Prochlorococcus marinus XMU1404: one gene and its partner. The protein of the gene in region 2 binds, or shares a complex with, the protein of the main gene of each other region. Links are inferred from orthologs where the notes say so. Each region holds a gene or a part of one and is shown on either strand. Other genes may lie near its edges. The genes, in order: pheS and pheT.

Evidence for each region.
Region 1: the proteins of pheT (region 2) and pheS are in contact, whole or in part, in a crystal structure (PDB 6P24), measured with the Escherichia coli proteins. The link is inferred for Prochlorococcus marinus XMU1404 from one-to-one orthologs.

Annotation. Positions count from the first base shown.
Region 1 is NZ_JAAORE010000003.1:167,552-182,774, forward strand. What follows is about bases 5,594-8,510. They hold pheS (phenylalanine--tRNA ligase subunit alpha), read right to left. Parts: upstream 7,598-8,510; coding sequence 6,590-7,597; downstream 5,594-6,589. Other genes in these bases: cbiT (precorrin-6Y C5,15-methyltransferase (decarboxylating) subunit CbiT), read left to right, coding at 5,594-5,603; HA144_RS07185 (NAD(+) kinase), read right to left, coding at 5,611-6,519; surE (5'/3'-nucleotidase SurE), read left to right, coding at 7,666-8,475; HA144_RS07200 (DUF3611 family protein), read right to left, coding at 8,455-8,510. Outside these bases: argF (ornithine carbamoyltransferase), read right to left, coding at 1-400; ATP-dependent zinc metalloprotease FtsH, read right to left, coding at 429-2,291; bifunctional diaminohydroxyphosphoribosylaminopyrimidine deaminase/5-amino-6-(5-phosphoribosylamino)uracil reductase RibD, read right to left, coding at 2,406-3,500; HA144_RS07170 (DUF3122 domain-containing protein), read right to left, coding at 3,517-4,017; HA144_RS07175 (hypothetical protein), read right to left, coding at 3,992-4,243; more of cbiT, read left to right, coding at 4,326-5,593; more of HA144_RS07200, read right to left, coding at 8,511-8,988; HA144_RS07205 (bifunctional riboflavin kinase/FAD synthetase), read left to right, coding at 9,057-9,980; HA144_RS07210 (thiamine phosphate synthase), read left to right, coding at 9,988-11,043; sulfur carrier protein ThiS, read left to right, coding at 11,033-11,242; HA144_RS07220 (hypothetical protein), read left to right, coding at 11,355-11,522; HA144_RS09620 (hypothetical protein), read left to right, coding at 11,590-11,721; nickel pincer cofactor biosynthesis protein LarB, read right to left, coding at 11,727-12,383; HA144_RS07230 (TIGR03792 family protein), read right to left, coding at 12,380-12,826; tRNA (guanosine(37)-N1)-methyltransferase TrmD, read right to left, coding at 12,823-14,043; GTPase Era, read right to left, coding at 14,044-14,955; HA144_RS07245 (hypothetical protein), read left to right, coding at 14,994-15,223.
Region 2 is NZ_JAAORE010000002.1:148,587-163,957, reverse strand. Bases 12,202-15,266 are described here. They hold pheT (phenylalanine--tRNA ligase subunit beta), read right to left. Parts: upstream 14,924-15,266; coding sequence 12,479-14,923; downstream 12,202-12,478. Other genes in these bases: rpsR (30S ribosomal protein S18), read left to right, coding at 15,231-15,266; rpmG (50S ribosomal protein L33), read left to right, coding at 15,024-15,218; HA144_RS04475 (hypothetical protein), read right to left, coding at 12,202-12,373. In the rest of the region: HA144_RS04520 (PHP domain-containing protein), read left to right, coding at 1-466; cobaltochelatase subunit CobN, read right to left, coding at 468-4,205; HA144_RS04510 (branched-chain amino acid transaminase), read left to right, coding at 4,278-5,192; metH (methionine synthase), read left to right, coding at 5,211-8,777; HA144_RS04500 (hypothetical protein), read right to left, coding at 8,787-9,005; HA144_RS04495 (DUF2237 family protein), read left to right, coding at 9,105-9,488; HA144_RS04490 (DUF4922 domain-containing protein), read left to right, coding at 9,537-10,367; HA144_RS04485 (hypothetical protein), read right to left, coding at 10,370-10,549; HA144_RS04480 (molecular chaperone DnaJ), read left to right, coding at 10,694-11,701; more of HA144_RS04475, read right to left, coding at 12,125-12,201; more of rpsR, read left to right, coding at 15,267-15,371.

The DNA of each region.
Region 1 (15,223 bases), on a different replicon or contig from region 2:
GATGCTCTAAATCAGTGAGTGCATTTATAACAGGCTTGGAAGACCACCGCGCATATTCTTCCAAATCTGATTGTTTAAAAGTTCTTATTGCAAGTGCATCACAATATCTGCTTAGAACTCGAGCTGTATCTCTTATAGGCTCGCCCCTGCCTATCTGTGAAGTAGTTGGATTTAAATCAATAGTGGTCCCGCCAAGTCGTGACATTGCCACTTGAAAGCTAACTCTCGTACGGGTAGAAGATTTATCAAAAATGAGTCCCAAAACTTTGTTTTTAAGTTGAATATTTATATCTTTATTTTTAAAATTTTGAGCAAGATTTAGTAAATTTATAACTTCTTCATTTGAAATATCCAAGGATGATAAAAAATTTGAACTTACAATCTTATTTGGTTTTAGCATCATTTTTATAAAGATGACCTAAATTCTACTATGCAGGCATTTTACTTTCAGCAAGTAGCGTTTTGAGATCCTCTCCTTCTATAACCTCTTCTTTAAGTATCTTTTGTGAAATAGATTCTAATAAAGGTAAATTATTCCTCAAAATATTCAATGCTGTCTCATGAGCATCATCAACTAATTCTCTTACTTCTTTATCTATAGCTTGTGCTGTAGCATCACTGACTGATCTTCTTGGATTATTGCCGTTACCCAAGAATTGACCACCACCTTGTTTGTCATAAGCTAGGGGTCCAAGTATATCACTCATTCCAAAAGTACCAACCATTTGCTCAGCAATATCAGTAGCTCTTTGGAGATCATTTGAAGCTCCAGTTGTGACTTTCCCAAAAACCACTTCTTCAGCTGATCTTCCACCAAGCAGTGTGGCTATTTGTCCTTTCAACTCATCCTTGGAGTTGAGAAATCTTTCTTCTGTAGGAAGTTGAAGTGTATAACCTAGAGCACTCATGCCTCTAGGTACAATTGAAATTTTTGCAACTTTTGATCCTCCTGGCATGAGGTGGCCCACAATGGCATGGCCGACTTCATGGTATGCCACAACTTTCTTCTCGTCATCTTGGAGAACTCTACTTTTTTTCTCTAGACCTGCTACCACTCTCTCAATAGCTTCACTCAAATCTCTTTGCTCTACACTTTTTCTTTTAGCTCTTGCTGCAAGTAAAGCTGCTTCATTAACCATATTAGCCAAATCTGCCCCTGCGAATCCACTTGTAGCTTGTGCAATTGAGTCTAAATCTATAGAGTCTGCTAATTTAACCTTTTTTGTATAAATTTCAAGGATTGTTTTCCTACCGGATAAATCAGGCCTATCTACTAAAACTTGCCTATCAAATCTACCAGGTCTCAAAAGTGCTGCATCAAGTACTTCTGGCTGGTTAGTAGCAGCAAGTACAATAACTGGCTTATCTGTAGATGCAAATCCATCCATTTCAGTAAGTAGTTGATTTAATGTTTGTTCCCTCTCATCATTACCCCCAACAACTCCCATTGATCCCGAACGGCTTTTGCCAATAGCATCTAACTCATCAATAAAAATTATGCAAGGAGCTTTTTTCTTAGCTTGTTCAAATAAGTCCCTAACTCTTGCCGCGCCAGCACCCACAAAAAGTTCAACAAATTCAGAACCTGAAATAATGAAAAAAGGAACTTCTGCTTCACCAGCAACAGCTTTTGAAAGAAGTGTTTTACCTGTTCCTGGAGGTCCGACCAAGAGAACACCTTTAGGTATTCTTGCTCCAATATCGGTATATCTTTCTGGTTTTTTTAGAAAATCAACTATTTCTGTTAATTCGTCCTTAGCTTCATCAACTCCTGCAACATCAGCAAATGTTACTTTTGATTCATCATCAGGTACATAAACCTTAGCTTTACTTTTAGTAAAACTTAGAGCTCCTTGAGCACCTCCACCACCCATACTTCTTCTAGCAAAGAATTGTAAAACTAGTATAAAAATTAATGGAGGAACAACCCAGCTCAAAATTGTTGAGAAGAAATTAGGTTTTTTAGGAGGAGCAGCAGCAAATTCCACCCCTTTACTTTCTAACCTTTGTGGAAGGTCCATATCAAAAATTGGGGTTGTCGCCAATACAGAGGGTGAACCTTCCTCAGCTCCATTCAATTCATATCTAATTTGTTCTTGAGTTATATATGCTCTCTTAACTTCCCCATCATTAACTTGATCTATAAACAAAGAGTAAGGAACCCTAGGGATTTGCATATTTTGATTAGGGAAAAGACTGCTAAATAAAAGTAATGCTCCAACTCCTATCAAAATTATATTTACAATTCCAAATCTTCTATTAGGTTGATTATCGTCTTGTCTTATTGGCATGATGGTGGTCAAATTTGAACTTATTATAAACTAAACGAAGAGTTTCCGTATCCGTATTTTTTTTTGGGGTAAGAACCGTACGGTACTTTGACCTAAATAAATTGGTAATAAAGATTAATTCTCAAATGAACTTTTAATGCAAATATCATTGCCAATCAAACTAACCCTAAGATCACTTAATTTGATAATTTCATTCATTTCTGCAAATTCAAAATCACCAAAAGGATTCATACTAGTTTCTCCACCTAAAATTTTTGGAGCGATAAAAGTAATAATTTCCTGAACACAATTAGATTGCATAGCAGCAGTCGCTAATCTAGGGCCACATTCCCATAGAACTTTATTACATCCTCTTTTAGCAAGTATTTTTGAAATCAACTCTGGATTGTCTGATGATACCTTTTCGACCTCTACACATTTGGGAATCCTTGTGAGGTAACTTTCATTTGCTGTAGAAGAATCATAAATAACTATAGTTTTTGCCTTACTACAATCCCAAAGATTAGATTTTAAAGGAAGATCTAAACTTTTTGTGAAAACAACTCTCAAAGGCTCAGGATACTTTAAACCTCTTGTAGTCAAAAGTGGATTATCTTTCCTTAATGTGTTTCCACCAATGATAATTGCATCAAATTCTGCTCTAAAAGAGTGAACTAATGACCTTGATTCTTCATTAGTAATCCATTTACTCTTACCATTTTTTAAACCTATTCTGCCATCAATACTCATAGCCCATTTAAGAACACCAAATGACTTTTGAGTAATATTTCTATGAATAAAAGCTTTGTTTAATTCTAAGGATTCTTTCTCACATAATCCTAAGTGAACTTGAATTCCTGCTTCTTTTAAAAGTTTAATACTTTTCCCAGAGACTCTTTTATCAGGATCTTGAATCGATATATAGACCTTCCTTATCCCTGAAGATATTACCTTATCTACACATGGAGGTGTTTTACCTTGATGACAGCAAGGTTCGAGATTCACATACATTGATCCCCCTTTTGCATCCTTTTTTAAATTACTAAAAGCCATTGCCTCAGCATGAGGCATCCCTGCCTTGTAATGAAATCCTTCTGAAATAAGGTTTCCATTTTTATCAAGAATCACTGATCCTACCCTAGGGTTAGGACTAGTTGTATTATTGCCTAACGAAGCCAAAAAGAGTGCTCTTTTCATCCATTTTGTATGGCTTAAATTTATTTCAGACATCTTTTATATAAAATATTCAACTTAGTGATCTCCATTCTTTAACCACGAAGGGGGGGACAGGTAACTCTGAAAAGACTCCTGACAAAGATAATCTTAATGGTCTATTTTTATCTAAATTTTTAATCAATTTATCTAGATCGAATTCTGCCGCAGCTTGTCTTCCATCATTTGCTAATTCTACATTGAGTAATGTTTTATCACCTAAAAGCCACTGTTTTCTCCCTGATTCAACCCTCAAGTCAGTGGGATGATCAATCCTGAGATTTCCAGGATATCCTATTACTCTCAAGATCAATTTATCTTCAAAAAGAGGGGATTTATAAGCTACTAATTGCCAAGTTTCAAAGTCTAAATCCCTTAAAAACTCACTACTAGCATTCATTAATTCCCCATTCATTTCTGTTTCTGCAACTTCTGCAGATACTTTTAATGGGTTAAAAATAAAGGATAATAGTAAAAGTAAAGGTAATATACCTTTCAAAAAAATATTTTTATTTGATTTTGTAATTTTCTTCATTTTCAGAATCCATCAGAGCATCTAGAGTTACAGCTGTTCTTACAATAGCTTGATATCTTTTGATTATTTTACGATTTTTTTCTATAACTCGAGATAAGTTTAAAGTGTCTTTTTCAGAATAGCTAGATGTTAAATCGCTAGAATCTTCTTCAATAAACTCAAATTCACTATCTTTATTAATTAGAGTTAATAATAAATCATGTAATCTCTTTCTCCTTTCAGACAATTAATTAACTATGATAACTCGAATAATAATAAGATAATTTAATAAAACATTCAAACAATTAAGTTCCATTTCATAAATATTGATGACTGAAGTTAATAGAAAAATTCATGTAATTGGGATTAATTCTTATAAATTTGAGGATCTATCTTTAAAATTACAAAATTTATTCTTAGAAACAGAAAATATTGCAGTTCCAAATTCATATTTTGAAGAAATCAAATCATGGAGCGAAAATGGTCTATTAAAAAATAAATCATTTTTTTCGAGCAAAAGTAATAACGAACTTCTTAACTGGCTTAGATCTCAAAAAACTGATGTTATTTTAATTTCGAGAGGAGATCCACTTTGGTTTGGAATTGGGAGAATATTACTAGAAAACTTTTCAAAAGATGAATTAAGTTTCTACCCTTCAAATACTTGCATTCAATTAGCATTTAGTAAGATGAAAATCCCATGGCAAGATACTGTTAATGTAAGTATTCACGGCAGAGACACGAAAAAGTTTATTGAGGCTCTTAAAGCAAGGCCTTCAAATTTGGCTATCATTACAGATTCAAATAACAAAAGTTTAGAAATAATCAAAAAAAACTTATCAGAATTGAATCTGATTGACTTATATGATTTTTGGCTCTGTGAAGAAATAGGCTTTGATAATGAAAAAATAAAAAAATTAAATCTTAACGAGTCATTGCCTACTGATATATCAAGTTTGAATATTGTTGTTCTTACAAAAACAAAGAAGAATTATTCTAATAATCTCCCTCTTTTTGGAATTAGTGACTTTATTTTTGAAACTTTTGATGATAGACCTAATTTATTAACTAAAAGGGAGGTTCGGGTCCAAATCTTGGCTGATCTAGAGCTTCCTAACAATGGCGTCATCTGGGATATAGGAGCAGGTTGTGGGTCAATTGGTTTAGAAGCATTAAAATTAAGGCCTAATTTAGATTTGTTTTGTATCGACAAAAGGATTGGCTCAAAAGCATTAATACTAGAAAACTCAAAAAGGCTAGGCGTTAAACCAAAATTGATTTTAGAGGAAGATATAAACAATACTCTAGAAAAGAGAATTTTAAGTTCTATTGAAAAACCTAATAGATTAGTAATTGGAGGTTGCAATAAACAAACCAAACTTTTAGTTATTAAAAACCTATCTCAATATATGAATATTGGAGATATTATAGTCATCCCAATAATAGACATTGAAGCAATAAAAGAATTGAAAGAGCAATTAGAAGTTAAAAATTTCAAGACAAATTTAAATTTAATTCAAACTTACAAAAGCTTAAGTATCGCAGAGGGAATGAGAATAGAACCAAATAATCCTGTTTTTTTATTAAAAGGTAAAAAATCAATTTAAATGATTGTTATTTATTAGGCTTAGCCACATGAGGTAATCCCCAACCTAATTTATTTCTTAAAACCTGGAAAAATTCATGATCTTCGAGTCTTATAAACTTTACTGAATGCTTACTTTTTCTTATTAAAACCCTATCTTCAGGCCAAACATAACAACCAGCATTTCCATCAACAACCATTACCAACCTTTCAGGAGTCGCGGGGAAAACAGTTACTGGCTCTGAATCATTAAAAACTAATGCTCTTGATGCTAATGAATGTGGAGCAATTGGAGTTAATTGCACAACTGGGCAATCTGGTGTAATAACTGGTCCTCCAGCACTCAGAGAATATGCTGTGGATCCAGTTGGAGTAGATAAAATAACTCCATCAGCTGAAATATCCACAGGAGCATGTCGCCCAATAGAAATCTCAAAATGACACATGCTTGTAAGAGGTTCTCTATGAAGAGCCATCTCATTAAGGCAGAGAGACTCCCATCTCCTCTGATCATTCCTCATCACACTTATGATAAAGCAAGTTCTTTCTTCAATATCCCAATTACCAGTAATGATTTTATCAATAGCTTCATCTAAATTAGATAAATAAGCTTCAGCAAGAAAACCTAGATGTCCCGTATTAATGGTAAGAATGGGAATCTTTGCAGGAGCTGTTTGTCTCGCAGCAGATAAAACAGTTCCATCTCCACCAAGGACAATAGCAAACTCTATTGAAGAATCAAAACCTTCTGGAACACAATTTGTATATCCCAGCGGTCGAACGTGTTGATCAGGATTGGCAAAACCAACCATACCACCAGAACTACTTACTCTTACAACTTCATAATTGGATTCTTCCAATTTTCTTTGCACAGAATTTGCAGTTTGAACAGCTAGTTCTTTACCGTCATTAACGATTAGTCCTGCTTTACGTACCAATAAAAAAATTAAAACTATAAACTATTTTAAACTATTTGTTGGCCAATCCTAATTTAAAATTTCTATTTTATTAGAACTGCTCCAAAAACCTAAAATCATTTGTGTAGAACTTCCGTATATCATCGATCTGATGCCTTACCATACAAAATCTCTCGACTCCTAATCCAGCTGCAAATCCAGTCCACTTCTCAGAATCTAATCCTAATTTTTCTAGAACCTTCGGATCTACCATACCGCAGCCCATTACCTCTAACCATTTACCTTTCCATTGTACGTCTACTTCTGCTGAAGGCTCAGTAAATGGGAAATAACTAGCTCTAAATCTTACAGGAATATCTCCAAAAAAGGTCTTTAAGAAAGTAAGAACTGTACCTCTTAAATGACTAAAATTAATACCTTGATCAATACATAAAACCTCAACCTGATTAAATATAGGAGAGTGAGTAGCATCTACAGCATCTCTCCTATACACTCTTCCAGGGGCGATAATTCGTACTGGAGGTGGATTATTTTCTAAGTATCTTATCTGAACTGGAGAAGTATGTGTCCTTAAGAGTCTATTTTCATCTAAGTAAAAAGTATCCTGCATATCTCGCGCCGGATGATTTTTGGGTATATTTAAAGACTCAAAATTATAAAAATCAGTTTCTATTTCAGGCCCACTTTCAACTGAATAACCTAAACCACAAAAAATATCTATGATTTCATCTTGTGTTGAAATTAAGGGATGTTTACTTCCAGGGGGGGTTCCAGTTGCTGGAATTGTTACATCAATTTTTTCGCCTTTAATCTGCTGATCCAAAGCTTCAATATTTAATTTATTTTTTCTTTTACTTATTAAATCTTGAAGATTTATCTTTATTAAGTTTGCCTTCTGGCCAACAATGGGTCTGTCAGTGGCAGACAATTGACCCATTTTTTTAAGAATAATTGATAATTCCCCTTTTTTTCCTAAAAGAGAAACTCTCAATTGATCCAGTTCTTCATGAGTATTAGCATTATCTACATTATTTATTGCTGCAAGAGAAAGATTATTTAGTTTTTCCTCAATTTGACTTAATGATTCAATTTGACTCACTGATATAGTAAAAATAAGTATTGCCTTATTTTACTTAAATATCGTCCATAAATAAAATGTATTTATAAATGAAGCCGTTAAATATATTAATAAGCAATGATGATGGTGTTTTTGCAGAAGGAATAAGAGCCTTAGCAAAATCAGCACATAAGAGAGGACATAAGGTTACAGTAGTATGCCCAGACCAAGAAAGATCAGCTACTGGTCATGGTCTTACTCTGCAATCTCCGCTAAGAGTGGAAAGAGCAGACGCATTATTTGGGAAAGGGATAAAAGCTTGGGGATGCTCAGGCACTCCTGCTGATTGTGTCAAATTAGCACTTTCTGAACTATTGGATAATAAACCCGATCTTATTTTATCTGGAATAAATCACGGGCCAAATTTAGGGACAGATATTTTTTGTTCAGGGACTGTTGCAGCAGCAATGGAAGGCACTTTAGAGAATGTTCCCTCTATGGCAATAAGTGTTGCAAGTTTTAAATGGAAGAATTTTGAATTTGCTGGAGAAATTGCAATGAATATTGCCGAACAAGCAATTAAGGATAGTTGGCCAGCTTCACTTTTATTAAACCTGAATATACCTCCTTGCGAAAAAAAGAAAATAAAAGAATTATCTTGGACAAGATTATCAATCAGAAAATATAAAAATCAATTTTCTAAAAGGGAGGACCCAAGGGGCGATGATTATTATTGGTTGGCAGGCGAAGTAGTTTTAGACCTTAAATCAAAGGGTTATGGTCCAAAGAACTGGCCTAGTGACGTATCTCAAATACAAGAGAATAAAATATCACTTACACCGGTTGAACCTGATTTGTTTTGGAGAGGAGGTTTAGACTTATTACCTAAAATCAAAAATTCATTTGTAGATCCTTCTTAAAAGCCATAAAGAAAAGCAAAGTCCAAAGAAATGAGCAGCAATAATTTGAGTATTACTGAGCACTGATAAAATCTCAAGTCCAGTAATTGGTATATCAGAAGTCGCTGTTATCAATTGTCCAGTTGTTTGAGAGGATGCCTGAATAAATAGGGCACCCATAAGTGCTTGATATCCAATTAATCCAAACAAAATCCCTAACAAATCAACAATTAGACCTCTTTTTATTAATTTACTTGTTTGTCCTCTTGAGGGTCTTGCGTTGCTCGCGATTGCTCTACCAGCTCTAACAATTAACCAACCTTGCCAAAGACTAAAAAGTAGTAATATTAAAGATATTGTTGTAAGAGATAGTCCAGGTGCCAAACCAAGCTGTCCTTCGCTATTGTTTACAACATTTGAAAAAAGCAAAACAGCTGTAACAACAACACCTAAAATGGATTGAATCCAAAAGCGTATCCATCCAATGCGCCGCATTCCAAATGAAAGCGACTGAAAATCAATTTTGTCAGACATTCATTTGATTGAATAAACTATAATCTATTCAAATTTGCCATCAAAATCATAAAATTGCACGTAATCTTTTGATCTCTTTAATATCGCCATCTGAAGTAAAGAATCCTACTTCAATAGCTATTGGAAGTTTTGATGGCTTACACGCTGGACATAGGAAATTAATAGAAAGCGTAGTTGAAGAAAATCAATACACCCCAACAATTGCAAGCTTTTGGCCTCATCCTAGAGAAGTTCTGTACAATGAGACGCGCCTTAGACTTGATCTGCCTTACGAAAAACTACCAATTCTTGAAGAACTCGGGATTGAACAATTAGTTATGATTCCTTTTGATAAGGAACTATCTAAATTAAGTGCAGAAAGATTTATAGGAGATATTTTGATAAATCAATTACAAGCAAAAAATATTTCTGTAGGTGCTAATTTTAAATTTGGGTTTAAAAGAAGTGGGGACATAAATACTATAAAAAATGCAATTAAAGATACGGATATAAAACTAAAAATTATTCCAATTTTAGAAGACAAAGAAGGTAGAATCAGCAGCAGCAGAATAAGAGATTTGTTAGAGAGAAGTGATCTGAAAAATGCTTTCAAGATTCTTAATAGGTCTTATAGCTTTAAGGGGAAGGTTGTCAAAGGTAAAGGGATTGGGAAAAATATAGGATGGCCAACCGCAAATCTTGAAATAGATGGCAGAAAGTTTTTACCTGGAGAAGGGGTCTATGCAGCTTGGACAACTATAGAAAATACCAACCAAAAAATTGCATCTGTTATGAATCTTGGCTCTCAACCAACAATAGATCCATTATTGCCATCTGCAGTTGAAGTTCATTTAATAAATAAAGATGTTAATCTATATGGTTTAAATCTATCTGTAGAACCAGTTGAAAAGCTTAGATCTCAAATCCAATTCAAAAATATAGATCAACTTTCTAATCAAATTAAAAAAGATAGAGAGAATGCTCTAAGAATTTTTAAAACCAATAAAAAATAAGTTACAAATGTTGAATTCTAATACTCCAAACGCTGAAGATTTAAGAATTTATCAAATTATTGATGCAAATCTAGATAGAGCTAGAGAAGGATTAAGAGTACTAGAGGATTGGGCTAGATTTGGACTAGGCAAAGAAAAATTTGTTGAAAGGATTAAAAATTTTAGACAAATATTAGGTAAAAACCATTTAGAAGTTTATAAACAATCTAGGAATCATATTGAGGACAAATGCAAAGGCTTGACTCATCAAGAGCAAATCAACAGAAAAAGCTCTGAGCAAATTATAAGTTCTAATTCAGCTAGAGTTCAAGAGGCATTAAGAGTCATAGAAGAATTCTCAAGACTACATAATCATGAACTTTCAAAAATCGCTTCGGAAATTAGATATGAAATTTATACCATAGAAATCGACTTATTAAGCTTAAGCAAGTCTAAGAATTCAGAGGAAATATTAAAAGAAAATGACTTATATGTAATCACTGATCAAAAGGACAATTTATTAGAAATAACAGAAGAGATTTTAATTGCGGGAGCAAGAATCATTCAACATAGATTTAAAAAAGGAACTGATAAAGATCATCTTCAAGAAGCAATTCAGGTTAAAAATTTATGTAAAAAATATAATTCTTTGTTCATCGTTAATGACAGAATTGATATAGCTCTAGCATCTAATGCGGATGGAATTCATCTTGGACAAAATGATTTAGACCTAAAAACCGCAAGAAAATTACTAGGATATTCAAAAATTATTGGTATAAGTGCAAATAATAAAATTGATATTTCTAATGCTCTTAAGGAAGGTTGCGATTACATAGGAATAGGACCAGTATTTGAAACTGCAACAAAAAAGAACAAAAAACCTATAGGTATTGAAAAAATCAAAACATTAACAAAAGATTTAAATATTCCATGGTTTGCCATCGGAGGAATTAAGTCAGATAATATTTCATATTTAAAAAGCAATGGGTTTAAAAAAGTTGCCTTAGTTTCGCAATTAATGAATTCTGAAGATCCTAGGGAAGACGCTATTATGATTCTAAAAGAATTGTCTCATGAAAATTAAAGTAAATGGAGAAGAAAAAAAAATAGAACTTGATCAAGAAAATGCTCTACTATCCAAAGCTTTAAATTTAATGGGATATAAACCCAACACAATTGTTGTAGAGCTAAATAATTTAATTATTAATTCAATAAAATGGGAAAAAGTGAAACTTAAAGATGGGGATAATTTAGAAATCGTTTCAATAGTTGGCGGTGGTTAAAAGATAAAATTTTCGTATATTAAAAATCTTCATAATTTTTTAAGTTTAGCCTTGAAACAATAACCAAATTTTTCTTGTTTTCGTTTTATATTCTTATTACTTCAATGAAAAAATGAAAGGAAAAATTGATAGTAACTCAAGATCCCTGAAATGGGAGCAAAATGGGGAGTTAGCACACAAAGATCTCTCTGAGTTAATTGAAAGATTAAAAAATGTAGAAAGTGAACATACATCTTCTGAGCTTTCTAGATTAGGTACAAAATCAAACATAAAAGATTAAATTTGTTACTTAGATCTTGTCTTTATAAAAATTTGTACCAAATTAAAGGTACTGAATATATAAATAAATGCCGAAAAGATTTCCAGAATGGGTAAATACAGAAGTCGTGATAAAAGCGATCAGAATGAGAGAAGAAGGAATGCTTTCAAAACAACTTAATTTATGGATAGAAAACCTATTAGAAATAGAAAAAAAGTAAATCAACTAGGAAATACTTTTAATAATTCTCAGAGCAGCCATTGCCGCTCCGTAACCATTATCTATATTCATAACTGCAATACCTGGAGAACAACTTGACAACATACTATTTAATGCAGTACCCCCGTCCTTACTAACTCCGTAGCCAACTGAGACAGGCACTGCAATAATGGGTTGTGGCAATAATCCACCCACAACTGTTGCCAAGGCTCCTTCCATCCCAGCACAAACTATTAATACATTATATTTATTAATTTCTTCTAACTGACCCATTAATCGATGAAGTCCAGCTACTCCAACATCTATAAAAGATTGACACTTCACTCCATAAATTTCAAGCGCTAATTGTGCTTCAAGTGTTACTGCCAAATCACTTGAGCCTCCTGAAATTATAGCAACTTTTTTATTTGTATTGATTTTATTCAAATTTTTCCCAATTATTAGGCAATTTGCTTCTTCATAGAAACGTGCATCATCATGCAAATCCAAAAGATAATTAGCCTTCTCACTATTAATCCTGGTAATGAAGACAACCTCATTTTTACTTAATACACTTTCAGATAATCTCTTTAATTGGTCGATACTCTTGTCTTGCCCCCAAATAGCCTCAATAAGTCCAAGCCTCTCTCTTCTTTGAAAATCAAACATGATATCAAAATTCATCTTTGCTTATCTAACTCTCCCTCATAAATTAATTTAAAAGGATTTTCTCCTACATTTAGAGCAGCTTTAACATTATCTTCAAATTTTTGTTGGACTACATTTACTTCTGACATTGGTATGGTTTTCCATAATTTTTTACTTTTCCAATTTACCAATATTAAAGCTTCTTCTTTTTCTTTATCCCAAAATAATTGTCTACCCAAAAAACCATCCTGAGAAGATAACCATGGCTCCCATATTTCTTTTTCAGCATTCAACCATGCTGCTTTTACATCAGCAGGTACTTTAAGTCTTAATTCCTCTATGACCATTTCACTTTGAAAATTATCCATTGTAAGAGCTTTTAAATTGGGAATATCAGATTGAAAAATTAAAACTACTAAGCAAATTAATAATAAACAAAATCTTTGAATTTTTTTTTTCAAATTTAAATTTAATCTCATTTTTTCTCAAGAAGAACTACTGAATGGCAACTTATACCTTCTTCTCTCCCTTCTGGACCCAATTTTTCATTCGTAGTTGCTTTAATCCCAATTAAATTTTCATCAATATTTAAAATTTCAGAAATATTTTTTTTCATTAGTTTTATATGTGGCATGATTTTTGGCCTTTCAGCAACAAGAACACTATCAATATTATTTATTTCCCAACCATCTTGTCTTACCAAGTCAATTACTTTTGATAACAAAAACAAGCTATCAGCATTTTTCCATTTTTCATCAGATGGGGGGAAATACTTTCCTATGTCGCCCAACGAAAGAGCTCCCAATAATGCGTCCATTATTGAGTGACTTAAAACATCAGCATCACTATGCCCATCCAATCCTAAACTTTCAGGGTGATGCAATTTTACACCTCCAATAATTAAATCTCTATCCTTTACTAATCTGTGAATATCGTATCCATTACCTATTCTAAATTTCATGAATTGATTATTTTCTTTTATTATTCTCTTACTTTGTGGGGATTTTTTGTAGTTTTCATTTGAAATTAAGTCACTTCTTCTCTCCAATGTTCTTTCAAAACTTTTTTTTCTTCTCCACGATTTAATCTCTTCATGATTACCGCTCACTAAAATATCTGGCACTTTCATATCTTTAAAAGTTAAAGGCCTTGTGTATTGAGGATATTCTAATAAAGAGGAATTATGACTCTCATCGACTAAGGAGTCTGGATCACCAAGAGTTCCTGGTAATAACCTAGTCAAACCATTAATTATTGATATAGCAGGAATTTCACCTCCAGAAAGGACATAATCGCCTATCGATATCTCTTCATCAGCTAAACATCTAATCCTTTCATCAAAACCTTCATATTGACCACAAATAATTATTATTTGATCCAAAGTGGTCCATCTCGCAAGATCCTTTTGCTTTAAAACTTTACCCTGAGGGGTCATCAGCAAAGTTTTACTTTTAGGTGATTTTCTAATTGATTCATAAGCCTTATAAATAGGTTCAGGTTTTAATACCATTCCTGCTCCTCCTCCATAAGGCTTATCGTCTACTTGTCTGTAAGAACCTTCTCCATATTCTCTTAAATCATGTAAATTTACATCGATCAAATTCTTATCTAGAGCTCTTGTTATGACCCCTAAATTATTTATTAATTCAAAAGCTTTAGGGAACAATGTAATTACATCAAAATTAAAACCACTCATCTAGAATTCTTCCTCGAAACCAAACTCAATTAACCTTGATTCTTTTTTTCTCCAATTTGGAACAACTTTCACAAACAACTCTAGGTGAACTGGACCATCAATTAATTTTGACATATTTGATCTTGCTGACTGACCAATCATTTTTAACATTGAACCTTTCTTTCCAATAAGAATGCCTTTTTGAGTGGACCTTTCAACAATAATAGTAGCCAAAATAGCTGTAAAAACTTTTCCATTTTTCCTTTTAATTTCCTCTCTCTTTTCTATCTTTACTGCGACACTATGAGGTACTTCTTCTCTTGTATTTTTTAATACCTGTTCTCTTACTAAATCAGATAATAAGTTATCTAATGGTTGGTCGCAAATCGTCTCTTCGCCATAAAGTTTTGGTCCCTCAGGAAGAAAATTTAGAGCCATATCGACTAGTTCAGAACATCCTTCACCTTGAGAAGCACTTACAACTTGAAAGTTTCTATTAATTCCAAAAAATCTTCTATATTGATCTAATCGTAAATTCCTAAATTCTTTATTTACCAAATCCCACTTATTTAATGCAACAATAAACTCAGTTTTATTTGCGAGCAGAAAGTTCAAAATATATTCATCACCTCTTCCAGGTTCTTCACTTGAATCAATTACAAAAATGACCATATCAACTCCATTAATTGCAGATTTTGCGTTTTTTACTAATATCTCACCAAGTCGATGATGAGGTTTATGCACGCCAGGCGTATCGACAAAAATTATTTGCCCATCGTTTGTAGTAAGTATTCCCTTTAATTTATTTCTTGTAGTTTGCGCTATTGGAGAAGTAATTGTTATTTTTTCTCCAATCAATTTATTTATTAAAGTAGATTTACCCACATTTGGCCTTCCTAGTAAAGTTACAAACCCAGATCTATAATTGGTCAAAGACTTTTAATGCATCAATAATAAAATTCTGATCAAAAATGGAAAAAAAAACCATAGATTTAAAAGAAGCTTCGTTCACGCAAGCGATAAACATATCCGCACAATGGTGCAAAGAGTGGAGTGAAGATCTACTCAGCGAAGAGGTTTTAGCAGATAGAATCGCAGAGCTAACTAAAACAAGAAATGGACTAAGAGGATTTTTTGCATATGCTTTATCAGATAAAGATTGTTTTTTATTAGATAAACTTCCTTTTTCACTAATTTACAA
Region 2 (15,371 bases):
AGCTCATGAATATATAAAAAAAAATAATATACTCAAAAATTATCCAAAAGATTCTTTTACATTAATTTCGGGAATAGAAATAAATTGTTTGATTCTAGGATGTTTAGTACATGTAATTGGATTGGGAATAGATATAAAAAGTAGATACCTAAATCCTTACATCCTTGGAGAATCTCCAATAGGTAATGATTTAAATATTAAATCAGTAATTAAAGCAATAAATTTAGCTGGTGGTTTATCATTTCTTGCTCATCCAGCGAGGTACAGGATTCCCTTTTATAAATTAATTCCAGAGGCCAAAATACAAGGTATTGATGGAATAGAGGTTTGGTACGATTATGAACTTAATGAAGTATGGAATCCTAGTTTATTTGTATGTTCAGAAATAGATAAATTAGCAGATAAATATTCAATGCTAAAAACATGCGGAACAGATAGCCATGGACTTTCACTATTAGGCAGATAAATCAGAATTCGTTTTTTTCAATTATTGATTCAGTATTAATAATTATGCTCTTTAAATTTTCAATGACATCAGAAGAACAATTATTCCACATTTTTCTATTGACAATTTCAAGAAATCTTTGTGCAATATCTCTTAAAGCCCATGGATTATTCTCTAGAAAGAAATTCCTAAGATCACGATCACATAACCATGATTTATAAACTTCCTCATAACACCAATCTGATACTACTTCAGTAGAAGCATCAAAAGCATATAAGTAATCTAGTGTCGCTGAAAATTCAAACGCTCCTTTATAACCATTATCCTTCATTCCATTTATCCATTTAGGGTTAAGGATTCTTGATATAACAACTTTATTAATTTCATCTTGTAATTTTGAAATTTTAGATAATCCAAATTTAGATAAATCACCATGATACATTTCGGGTAATTTACCGCTCAATTTTTTTACTGCAGAAGATAAACCACCCTGAAACTGATAATAGTCATCAGAATCTAAAATATCATGTTCCTTATTATCTTGGTTATGAATAACTAACTGCACATTTTTAAGAGCATTTTCTAATGATTTTTTATCCTCTATAGGTTCAAGATTATCACTATAAATCCACTTACTCCAATTAAGAAATGATTCTCCAAAATCGTCTATATTTTCCCAATTAGAATTTGAAATTAGTTCTTGTAGACCAGCTCCATATGAACCTGGCGCTGACCCAAATATACGATTAATTGGATCACCTTTTTTTAGTGCTCCAGCAAGAGGGTTAAATTTATCATTCTCATTAAGATTAGAAATTAGATTTATTGCTTTAGAAGTTAATTTAACTAACTGAGGAAATGCATCTCTAAACATCCCAGAAATCCTTAATGTAACATCTATTCTTGGCCTATCGAGAACAGATAAAGGGATGATTTCTAAGTCAATTACTCTTCTTGAGGGTCCATCCCAAATAGGTTGTACGCCTAATAAATATAATATTTGACAAATATCTTCTCCACCATTTCGCATGGTGGATGTTGCCCATACAGATATTGCTATATTTTTTAAATCTTCTCCATTTTCTTGTTTGTATAAATCAATTATTTGAGACGCAGATTTACAACCAACACTCCATGCTGATTCAGTTGGCAGTCCTCTCGCATCAACTGAAAAAAAATTTTTACCAGTTGGTAAAGCCTCAGTTTTACCTCTCGTAGGAGCTCCAGATGGACCACTTTTTACATATTTGCCATTTAATGAATTAATAAATGATAATTTTTCATTATATGAAGAATTAATGATTGGATTTAGGATTTCATTTTTTAATAATAAAAAATAATTATTATGTTTTTTATCATTTAAGAAAAAGTCTATTATTTTCTGATTTTTATATTTGTCTAAATTTTTTATATTGGTTTTCTTTTTGTAAAAAAACAAATATATTATATATTTTGCTTGTTGTTCCAAAAACTCAATAGCCATTCTAAAATTTAAAATTTTGTTGTTTGAAAAACTTAAAAATATTTTTTTATCCTTTTCAGTTAACTTTTGATCATAATTATTTGTCCAAGGATTCAAATCTAGTTTTAAATTTTTCGCTATATATTGAACAAGACCAATTCGATTGGCATTTGGTACTCTAGCAATACACAAGAATAAATTTATTTCATTAATATCATTCTGTCTATTACCAAATACATGCAAGCCTGTTCTAATTTGAGATTCTTTAATTTTGCAAAGAAAGGAATCAATTTCTTCTATTTTATTATTTTTATTTTTAAAAGTAATTTCAATAAAATCTTTTTTTATTAATTCAAAAATGGATTTTTCTATTATTTCAATACGATTAGAATTTAACAATTTTGATTCAAAATATTCTTCTAAATAATTTTCTAATATTGAATATTTTCCATATAATTCTGACCTATCCAAAGGAGGGGTTAAATGATCAATAATAGTGGCTGCAGTTCTTCTTTTAGCTTGGGAACCTTCTCCAGGATCATTTACGATAAAGGGATATATGTTAGGGATCGCTGGACAAATAATATTTGGAAAACATTTATTACTGAGACCTATAGATTTGCCCGGTAACCATTCAACAGTCCCATGTTTACCAATATGGCATATAGCATTTGCATTAAAAACTTTTTCAATCCAAAAATATTGTGCTAAATATCTATGGGGAGGTGGAAGATCAGGAGAATGAATATCTCTATCAGTGTAAGCGTCGTAACCTCGTTGAGGTTGAATCAATAATGTTATTTTTCCAAATCTAAGACCATTTATTGAGAAGCCTTCATTATCTAGATCGATCGCATCAGATGGTTTACCCCAACGTTTAACAATAATATTTTTTGGATCAAGTTCTAAATAATTCCAATATTTTAAATATTCACTAAGTGGTAAGTAATCTAATGGTTTATTATTTTGAGATTCAATATCATTAGTTCTAGTTTTTATAAGCTTTGACATTAATTCCGAAGAATCTTGAGGATAATCAAAAGATCCAAGGTCATAACCTTCTTCTTTTAACCAATTAAGAATATTTATTATTGAAGATGGTGTATTTAGACCAACTCCATTACCGATTCTTCCGTTCTTTACTGGATAATTACTTATTACTAAACAAATTCTTTTATCAAAATTATTAAGTTTTTGGAGCTTCACATAATTTGTTGCAAATTTTGAAATCCACTCAATTCCTACTTGATCAGCTTTGTAACTAGTTATTTCACTGTAAAGTGTATTTTTTTTTGAAATTATTTCTTTAAATGCAGAAGGACAGGTAGTAATTCTTCCATCAAATTCGGGAATAATTATTTGCATTAATAAATCAGATGAATTCAATCCAATTGATGAATTTAACCAAATTTTTTTTGATATATTAGAAGAAAGAAGTTGTAAAACTGGTATATTTAGAGAATTAAAAATATTTGTAGAATTTTCAATCAAATCATTATTTTTGATTTGAGATGAAGAAAATGAAGTTGTGGTAATTATTATTTTAATATCTTCTTTTTTAAATATTTCTATTAATTTCTTTTGAAGAATATGATCTTTTAGAGTTGAAATAAAAAATGTTTTAGGGGATAGTCCGCATTTTCTTAACTGCAAGTTAAGTTTTTCGTTTACTTCAATTTCATCAGCCAAAAAAAGCGATTTATAGGATATTATTCCTATCTTTTCTCCTTTTTCCATTTTCCAATCATACAAATAAGGATCTGCATAAAAAGAAATCTTCAAAAACTCTTCAGGAATTAATGTTTCATCTGTTTTTAGATAATTTAAACAATTAAGAAATTTTCTATAATTATCCAGTCCCCCAGATCTTAGTAATTTAGAAATATTTAATGCTACATCTTTATCTATACTACTTAATTCACATAAGGAAACTTCCTGATCTAGGGTACCTGATAGGATTAATAACTTCCTTTTTTTATCAACTGCTTGCCAATTTAAAAGTTGTTCAATTCCATAGTTCCATGTACCTTTATCTCCAAATAATCGTAGTACGACAACCTTTGCATAATTAATTGTTTTTAATAGATAATTATCTACTTGAGCTGAGGTATTTAAATTAGAAATTTCTAAAGCTCTAATATTATTTTTTAATGAGGCAAATTCTTTTTCTAACAATAAGTTCGACAAGAGATTTAAATCAGCTTTGACACTTGTTATAAAAATAAAATCTGCAGCTGGTTGCTCTATTAAGTCATCCTTATTCTTTTCATTTCCTGCTATATTTAATATCCTGTGCATTTTTATATATAAATAGGGTTTAGAATACGTAAGTAGGATAAAACAAGTTTACCTTAATTAAATAAATTGAATATGCATGAATTTCTTCCATACGCCTGGTTCGAAGGTAAATGTATTCCATTTAAAGAAGCAAAAATATCAATAGCTACTCATGCACTACATTATGGTACTGCTGCATTTGGAGGAATGCGAGCGATACCTAACCCTACAAATAAAGAAGAATTCCTTTTATTTAGAACTGATAAACACATAAAAAGGTTATCTCAAAGTGCAAAATTACTCTTAACTGATATTTCTGAAGAATATATATTTAAAGCCTTAGAGGAAGTTATAAAAAGAAATAAGCCAGAAAATCCTATCTATATAAGACCATTCGTATATACAAGCGATTTAGGTATAGCTCCAAGGTTACACAATATTGAAACAGATTTCTTTATTTATTGTATTGAATTAGGAGATTATCTATCCCCAGATGGTGTTTCTTGTAGAATGAGTAGTTGGACTAGGCAAGAAGATAGATCTCTCCCATTAAGAGGAAAAATAAGTGGAGCTTATATTACTAGTTCATTAGCTAAAACAGAAGCTAGTTTATCGGGTTTTGATGAAGCCTTGCTATTAAATTCAAGTGGTAAGGTAAGCGAAGCTAGTGGTATGAATTTATTTATTGTAAGAAATGGAGACTTAATCACTCCTGGTGTTGATCAAGATATACTTGAGGGGATTACTAGAGCTAGTGTAATTGAATTAGCAAAATCTTTTGGAATAAATGTAATTGAAAGGCCTGTTGATAAAACAGAATTATTAATAGCAGATGAAGTTTTTCTAACTGGTACAGCAGCAAAAATTACACCAGTTAAAAAAATTGAATCAAGTAAATTAAATGGTGAAAGACCAATAATGAATAAATTAAAAAGTAAGCTTATAGAAATAACAGAAGGTCGTTCTCAAGACTATGATAATTGGATAACAAGAATTTCTCTAAAATAAATTAATTTTTACCTAAAAATGGAATCTTTCAGAACCTATCTAAATAGAGATGAAAAGCCATTAATAATTTTTGACGGAGGTACTGGAACATCTTTTCAGAACTTAAATCTTACTGCAGACGACTTTGGAGGCAAAGAATTAGAGGGTTGTAATGAAAACCTTGTTTTATCCTCACCAAAGGTAGTCGAAAAGGTTCATAATTCATTCTTAGAAGCAGGTTGTCATGTTATAGAAACTAATACTTTTGGAGCCTCATCAATAGTTCTTGATGAATATGATATTGCGGATAAGGCATATGAGATAAATAAAAATGCTGCATTAATAGCAAAAAAGGCTGCTGCCAAATATGCATCAGTTGATAAGCCAAGGTTTGTTGCTGGCTCAATTGGACCAACTACTAAATTACCCACATTAGGACATATAGATTTTGATGAATTAAAGCAATCATATAAAGAACAAATATATGGTCTTACAGATGGAGGAGTTGATCTTCTTTTAATTGAGACTTGTCAAGATGTATTACAAATCAAATCTGCCTTATTAGCGTCTAAAGAAGTACTTGATAGTAAAAATATAGATATACCTATAATGGTATCGATAACAATGGAAACAACAGGTACAATGCTTGTTGGATCTGACATCGCCTCTGCATTAACAATATTAGAGCCATTTAATATAGATATCCTTGGACTGAATTGTGCAACTGGTCCAGAACAAATGAAAGAACATATTAAATATTTGTCTGAAAATTCTCCCTTCGCTATAAGCTGTATTCCCAATGCAGGACTACCTGAAAATATTGGTGGTGTAGCTCACTACAGATTAAAGCCAATAGAATTAAAGATGCAGTTAATGAATTTTATATATGACTTTAACGTTCAATTAATAGGTGGATGTTGCGGTACGACACCTGAACATATTAAATATCTTTCTTCAATAATCGATGAAATTATTTATAACGAAAGGTCTAACAAAAATGGTAATAACAATCAAAGTGGTTATATTCCTTCTGCATCATCAATATATAATTCTGTCCCTTACAAACAAGACAATTCTATCTTGATTGTTGGAGAAAGATTAAATGCAAGTGGATCTAAAAAGGTAAGGGAGTTATTAAATAACGACGATTGGGATGGACTAGTTTCAATTGCCAAGCAACAACAAAAAGAAAATGCACACGTTCTTGATGTGAATGTTGATTATGTGGGGAGAGACGGAGTGAAAGATATGAAGGAATTAACTTCAAGACTAGTTACAAATATAAATTTGCCATTAATGATTGACTCTACAGATGCTGACAAAATGGAAAGTGGATTAAAGTCAGCTGGTGGTAAATGTATTATAAATTCAACCAATTACGAAGACGGCAATGATAGGTTTGATCAAGTTCTAAATTTAGCCTTAGGATATGGTTCAGCTCTTGTTGTCGGAACTATTGATGAAGATGGAATGGCAAGGAATGCAGAAAAAAAATATAACATTGTTAAACGAGCGATTAATAGAACTAGAGAATGTGGCTTGTCAGATTATGAGCTATTTTTTGATCCATTAGCTCTGCCAATATCTACTGGGATAGAAGAAGATAGATTGAACGCTAAAGAAACAATTACTGCTATATCAAAAATTCGTGAAAAATTCCCAGATATTCATATCATACTGGGGATATCAAACATTAGTTTTGGTCTTTCACCATTATCAAGAATTAATCTAAATTCAATATTTCTAGATGAATGCATTAAAGCAGGATTGGATTCTGCTATCATCGCACCAAACAAAATCTTGCCATTATCAAAAGTTTCTGAAGAAACTAAAAAGCTTTGCTTAGATTTGATATATGACAAAAGAGAATTTGAAGATGATATTTGTATTTATGATCCACTAGTAGAGTTAACGAAGGCTTTTCAAGATTTATCTATTCAAGATTTCAAAAAAGCATCTTCAGAAAATAAAAACCTTACTCTGGAAGAAAGTCTAAAGAATCATATTATTGATGGAGAAAAAATAGGTTTAGAGGATCAATTAAATAAAGCGTTAAAAACATATAAACCTCTTGAAATAATTAATACCTTTTTACTAGATGGAATGAAAGTTGTAGGAGATTTATTTGGCTCTGGTCAAATGCAATTGCCATTTGTACTCCAATCCGCTGAAACAATGAAATTTGCAGTTTCAATTTTAGAACCATATATGGAAACTGTAGATGAAAGCATATCAAATGGAAAACTCTTAATTGCAACTGTTAAAGGCGATGTTCATGATATTGGAAAAAATTTGGTTGACATAATACTTACAAATAATGGTTATGACGTAATAAATCTTGGAATAAAGCAAGATGTATCAGCGATTATAGACGCACAAAAAAAGCACAATGCAGATTGCATTGCTATGAGCGGATTACTTGTTAAATCAACTGCTTTTATGAAAGATAATTTAGAGGCTTTTAACAATGAAAATATTAGTGTACCAGTAATATTAGGAGGAGCAGCCTTAACCCCAAAATTTGTAAATGAGGACTGCAGCAAAATTTATAAAGGGAAAATATTGTACGGAAAAGATGCGTTCACTGATCTTAAATTCATGAATGAATATATGGATAATAAAAAAAAGGGTAATTGGTCAAATACAGAGGGCTTCATTAACAATGAGGGTATAAATATTAATTTAGCTTCATCAAAATCCAACTCTCAAGCTTTTAAAAAATCAATATCCATACATACGGAGACTTCTAAATTAAATTTAAAAGAAAATTTTATAAGATCTACATTTATAAATGAAGAAAAACCAATTCAAGCCCCTTTCTTGGGGACGAAAGTCTTGAACGAAGTTGATATAGATTTAAATAAGTTAATTTTTTATTTAGATACAAAAGCTCTATTTAGCGGACAATGGCAAATAAAAAAAGGAAAAAACCAAAGCGTAGATGAATATAATAATTATTTGGATTCATATGCTAAACCATTGTTAGATAGATGGTTAGAGACAATTATAGAAAAAAAACTTATTACACCCAAAGCTGTTTATGGATATTTCAGATGCGGAAGAAAAGATAATAGTATTTTCTTATTTGATGATAAATTATTAAATAAAATTTCCCAATTTACTTTCCCAAGACAAAAATCTGGGAATAATTTATGCATAGCTGATTTTTATTGTGATTTAAAAAATGATAAACCGATAGATATATTTCCTATGCAGGCAGTAACGATGGGCGATATTGCTAGTGAATTTTCTCAAAAATTATTTAAAGAAGATAAATATAGCGATTATTTATTATTCCATGGACTTACAGTGCAATTAGCAGAAGCTCTAGCTGAGTATGTCCATGCATTAATTCGTATTGAATGTGGTTTTAGGACTGAAGAACCTGACAAAAATAGAGAAATACTAGCTCAAAAATATAGAGGAGCTAGATATTCTTTTGGTTATCCTGCATGTCCAAAAGTATCTGATTCAAACATACAATTATCATTGTTGGATGCAAAAAGAATAAACTTGACCATGGATGAATCTGAACAACTTCATCCAGAACAAAGTACTACAGCAATCATTTCACTACACTCAAAAGCTAAATATTTCAGCGCTTAAGCTAAATCTCTAGTTTTTTTCTAAATATTCAATAATTTCTTCCTGTAGTTCTTCCATCGTTTCATTATCACTCAGATCAAATCCCTCACCCGCCGCGTCCTGTGTTAACTCAAGATAATATGAAGCACCATCACTAGATAAAAATTCTAATGCGGAAGTTTCATCACTATCTTTAAAAGCTTCATAAAGAGCTTTAAATGCTATGTTTTCAGTAAAGTCCCAATCCATAATGAAAAAAACCTTATTAGAATTATTACCTCCTTACCCCCCATACTCGTCAACCTTTTTTAAAGAAATGTTGGTGTTTTATAATTATTAAAAAAATCTATGACTATAAATAATCAAGATCAGTTGAATGTCCTAGGAGAAAAAATGGAGGTTTGTAGTTGCGCACCTATGACAGGGTGGTTCAGAGATGGATTTTGCAACTATGACAAAAATGATGGAGGGAATCATTCCATATGTTGTGTAATGGATGATAATTTCCTGAAATATAGTAAATCACAAGGTAATGATTTAATAACTCCCATGCCTATTTATTCATTCCCAGGACTAAAGAATGGCGATCATTGGTGTATTTGTCTTGATAGATGGAAGCAAGCATTATTAGACGGTCTTGCACCAAAAGTCATAATAGAGTCAACGAATATTGTAGTCCTAGAATCAGTACCTCTGGAAAAATTGAAAGAATATCAATTTACTAAAAAGTAATTACAAATTTATTATTGTTTTTAAAATGAATATGATAATTTTTTTTAAATGAGTTTAGAAATATATTGGGAAAAAGCATTAGAGCAAACTCGATTATCAATTGATGATGGATCATTATATCCTCTCAAAACTGAAATTATTACAAGAGATTTATATAAAAAAGACGACTTCATAATCAGGAAACTCGATACTTCAAAATTTAATAAAAAAAAAATTTATGGTCCTAAGCAGAATCCATTTAGTCCTTGGGAAAAGATACTAGAAATTGATAAAATTGGCGATAATCATCAACTAATATTAAATAAGTACCCTGTACAAAAAGGTCATATTTTACTGATTACAAATGAATGGAAACCTCAAAATGGATGGTTAGATATTAAAGATTGGAGAGCGATCCAACAAGTTAATAAAGATACTAGTGGATTATGGTTTTTCAATAGTTCTCCAATTGCGGGTGCAAGTCAACCTCACAGACATTTTCAACTTCTGCGTAGATCTAGAGGTGAGATATCATGCCCTAGAGAAAAGTGGTTTTTAGAAATGAACTCATATCAAGATCTAAATAATAAGCTAGAAAAAAATATTATTGTATCCAAATTTAATTTTTTAGAAAATTCATCATCTCTTTTTGAATTTTATTTAGAATTATGCAAGAAATTAGGACTTGGGGACCCTATTAGTGATAAGAAACCCAAATATCCTTACAATATTTTAATAACTAATAAATGGATAGCTATTGTAAAGAGAAAAAATGATCATATTCATGGTTTCAGTGTTAACGGTTTAGGGTTTGCAGGTTATCTATTAGTAACTGAAAAATCAAATATTAATTATTTAAAGAAATTTGGCCCTGAAAAACTTCTAGAAAGTTTTGTTTAATACTAGTTAGTTACTTCAACTTCTTTATCCCTGCTTATTTGGCTTTCTAGAACTTCTATAGATGCTGTAACAGAAGCAATTTTACGTTCGAGTGAATCCTTAATATAGTTGAGCATTTCTAATTTCTTGTGTTGATAAAAACTCTTTTGTTCTTTAGATGACTTGAAATAACAATTAAACATTTTTTATTTTTATTATAAAAAGATACTTAATTGACTTGTGACATGAAAATAAATTGGTTTTAATTTAAAAACAATATTACTTATGGACTTTCAATTATTTTTGAATAAAATTAAAGAAATTCCTTACTATTCAAGAAAATATTATTGAATATTCCTGAAAATTCAAATACAAAAAGAATTTCAATTGATTTACCTGAAGAACTAATTTCCAGGTTTGATCAATTACGAAAAGAGTGGGGATTTAGAGCAAGAGGACCTGTAATAGAAAAGATACTTAAAGAACTTCTTCAAGAAGATGATTTACTACCTAAGAACCAACAGCAAGAAATAGACTTTAATAAGAAGAATAATGAAAATTCAAATATTGATGAAGATACAGCATTGGTATTAATTACATCAGACGTAAAAAAAGAAGATAATGAGATATCGTTGAAAAAAATATTTTCAAATAATAATCAATATAAAGAAAAAGCCAACTCAAACATAAGCCTTCCCAATTTTGTTGAAAAAAAAGTAAAGAATCTAAGAAGAAGTATTAATAGTGAAAAATTAAAGGAGAATATTAATGATATTCAAATTAATACAATTAAAGAAACTGAATTAATAAAATGTCGAATTGAGTTAATTAGTCATTGGAAAACCTTATATGGATCAGTTCCTAATGATCATGTAGTAGAAGCTTCGATGGATTGGTTTGGAAGTGATATATGGCCAAATCTTGATGGAACTGAAAATCTACCCTTTACGTGGAGTGCAGCCAATAAATTAATGTCTGAATTATGCCCATTTTGGATAAAGAAAAATCCATCCCTTGAAATTGTTTTATTAATGATTGGTGTTTTAGAAGACCCTTTTGCTACATCAGATCTAATTAATAGGATACCAACACTTATGAGAAGGTTTGTAAATAGATTTAAGCGAAATAACAGATCAAATTCATTTGAAACTTTGGACTCTACAATGACAGTACATGGAGCACTTAAATTATTGAATTTATCAACATCTGCAGGATCAGCTCATACTTTGCGTAAAATTAGAGAGGCATATAAATCAATAGCCTTAGAGACGCATCCAGATGCTGGAGGATCAACAGATCAAATGAGAAAATTAAATGAAGCTTATCAATTGCTAAAAAATCTTTATAGAAACTAGTATACTCATTCTTAAATAAGACTAGTTATAAGTCTATACACTAGTCTTATATAAGATAGCTATGAACTGAAAAATTGCAGATCTTCTTTAGTCATTTGTTATTCGAATTTTTGGAATCAATTATTATATATAATTGGAAATTAAAATAAAATTTACTTTTATAAATATAAAAATTTATTTGTATATACTTTCTTATATGAGTCTTATTATTAGTCTATTCTATAGTCTCATAATAGAAAAATAAGATAAAGTAAATTATCAATTTCAATTAATCATGCCCAAAATAGATTTAGCATGGAAAAATTAAAAACTGAATGATATATCAATAAATTATGTCCTTTAGATGTCCAAGAAAATAATAATGGTTAAAAAGTATTACTATAAAAGGCTTTTATGCCTAGCTGTACTGTCTCAAAGACAGTACTACCTAGATTGAAGTTTTTGTATAGCTGTTTGCTTGTCAATACTTGGCACATCGCTTAAACCATTAGCGTCAAACCAAGGGGCGCTAGCCCAGTCGAAACCTTCTCCAAATGTATTATCAGGTGAAGTTATATACCAATGACAGGAAGCATCAGGTACATCAACTGAACATTTTGACCAATCATCTGACCACTGAGGGACTTGCACCCATAGCAGTGAAGATAGCAATAAAGTTAATACGTTTATCATGATTACAATGTTACAACATCAGATGTTTTTTTTAAATTATTACTTATTTCATATAAGACTTATATATAGACTCATATATAGTCTTATTCAAGATAAGTGATACACCTAGTTCCTCAGTTTTGTATTAAATCTTTTCTCAACTTTAGAAATGATATTCGTGTGTATTTGGGAAATATCTGAATCTAGTAATGTTTTGTCTTTATCTCTATAAGATAATCGAAATGTATAACTTATAGAATCTTCTCCAAGATTAATATCTTCAAAAACATCAATAAGATTTACATCCTCTAACAGATTCTTACCTGTTTTCTTTATTTCTGATGTAATTTCGCTAATTAAGTATTTCTTATTGAAAATAAAATTAATATCCCTTTCCATTTTTGGTACGGTTGGATATTGCTTAAATAATGGGATCCATTTATTTTTCCTAGTACTTGCTGCAAGGAGATTGGCTAAATTTAAACTAAATAAGTAAGTATTTTTTAAAGCTTTCTTTTCCAATATTAGTTTTGGATGAACTTCACCAAAATATCCTGAATCCTTGCCTTCAATAAATAACTGCGCTGATCTTCCAGGATGTAAAAAATCAATTGAATTAATTGGCTTATCATCAATTTTTATATTCAAGCATGACAGAGCTTCCTTTAATTTTCCTCTGGCCTGGTAATAATTAAGATAATTATCTTTACTTGAATTAGCCCAATTCCCAAATTTTCTATTGCCAAAAATTGCACCATTTAAAATTTCTTTTTGAATAAATTCTGAACTTTTAAAGAAAACATTTCCAATTTCAAAAACATAACAACTTGTCTGTCCAGCTTTAAAATTACGATTTACAATATGCAGGTGTTCTTTCCAAATATTGTTTCTAAGACAGCTAGTTTCTTTTAGCAAAGGGTTTGAAATCCTAATAAGTTCATCATTATCTTCTGGAACAAGTGAATAACTAAGAACCTCATTAAAACCACTTTCCATGAAACCATTTTTTATCTTTCTCAATGCCAATTGATCAGGTGACAATTTTCCTGGCTTAATTGGACTAGGTAGGTTTAAATCGAATCTGTCATAACCTATTAATCTTGATATTTCTTCAATTAAATCAATTTCTCTTATTAAATCTTGTGATCTATTAGGAATTACAGCAACATCCCACCCGTATTCTTTATTTTTTAAATTACAGCCTATGAGTGTTAATTTGTCTACTATTTCACTATCAGATAAATTTCTTTTATCAAACTGATCATTTATGATAATTGGACCAAGAATTTTGTGAATACGATTTCTTCGTAATTTAATGTAAGTACACTCATTAGTTATTAAACTCGAAGTATTAATAGTTGGTAAATTAATTCCAAAAAATTCCTCTAAAATATTAATTGCTCTAGTGATAGAATTGATAGTATTTTTTGATGAAATTCCTTTTTCATATCTGCTACTAGATTCAGTTCTTATTCCAATCTCCTTTGATGATTTTCTTATTGTAACCGGATTAAAAACAGCGCCTTCGAGATAAATGGATGATGTAGTAGTCGATACTGAAGTTTCTAAACCACCAATTACCCCTGCAATAGCAACTGGTTTATTAGAACATGTTATTACGGTAATGTTATTGTTTAAATCGTACTTATTCCCGTCCAAGCATACAAGGCTTTCGCTATCTGTGGCTTTTCTCACTGAAAAGTCATTTGAAGAAACTTCCTTTCCAATTAAATTTGATAGTTTATCCTTATCGAATGCATGCAAAGGTTGGCCTTGTTCTAAAAGAATGTAGTTTGTTATGTCAACAATAAGATTTATAGATTTTATACCTGATTTTTCTATACGATCCTTAAGCCATCTTGGTGATAATTTATCTCCATTGACTCCGTCAATGCTGGTTATTGTATATAGACAATTTGATGTTATGGCTTCAGGGCATAGTTTAATATCATTAAGTAAGTTAGTACTATATTTATTATTTAATTCTGGAAAATTTAATTTTGTTTCTAAGAGAGCAGAAATTTCTCGTGCAATACCAATTACAGACATCCCATCAGGCCTATTAGCTGTAATTGCCAAATCATACACAAAATCATCTAATCCTAGAAACTTAGACGCAGGAGTTCCTAGAACATATTTTGAGGCTAATTCTTCATCAATAATTGCAATGCCATCGCTAGAATCTTCTATGCCCAATTCTTGCAATGAACATATCATTCCTTCACTAAGTACACCTCTAATTTCGCTTCTTTTAATTGTTAAATTGACAGCATTTAATTCTGCTCCGACAGTAGCAATATAAACATAAATATTTGGTTTAATATTGCTTGCACCACAAATAATTTGTAAATTCTTTGAATTGCCAACATCAACCTGGCAAATAGAAAGTTTTTTAGATTCTTCATGTTTTAAAACAGTTAAAACCTTACCTAAAACGACACCTTTTACATTCTTTGAACAATCTTCTAGTGATTCAACCTCAAAACCACCGATAGATAATTTTTCAGAGAGATCTTCAGGAGTAGAATTTATTTCGACTAATTTTTTTAACCAATTTTGAGAAACTTTCATATATATTTTTTTTTCGGTGATAATTTAATAATAGAAATATCTTCAAAATAGTTTGTTGAAGATGTACAATAGAAAATTATACATTAACGTATTAATTAAAATGGCAAAAAAAGGGACGAGAGTTGTAGTAACCCTGGAATGTACTGAAGCTAGAACAAGCACTGATCCTAAGAGATCTAATGGTGTCTCAAGATATACTACCGAAAAGAATCGTAGAAATACAACTGAAAGATTAGAACTGAAAAAGTTTAATCCTCATTTAAACAGAATGACAATTCACAAAGAAATAAAGTAATTAAATCAAATCATGCCTAATTCAATTTTCAAAAAACAATTATCACCAATCAAACCTGGAGATCCAATTGATTATAAGGATGTAGAACTTCTAAAGAAATTCATAACAGAAAGAGGTAAAATATTACCCAGAAGAATGACTGGGTTAACTTCA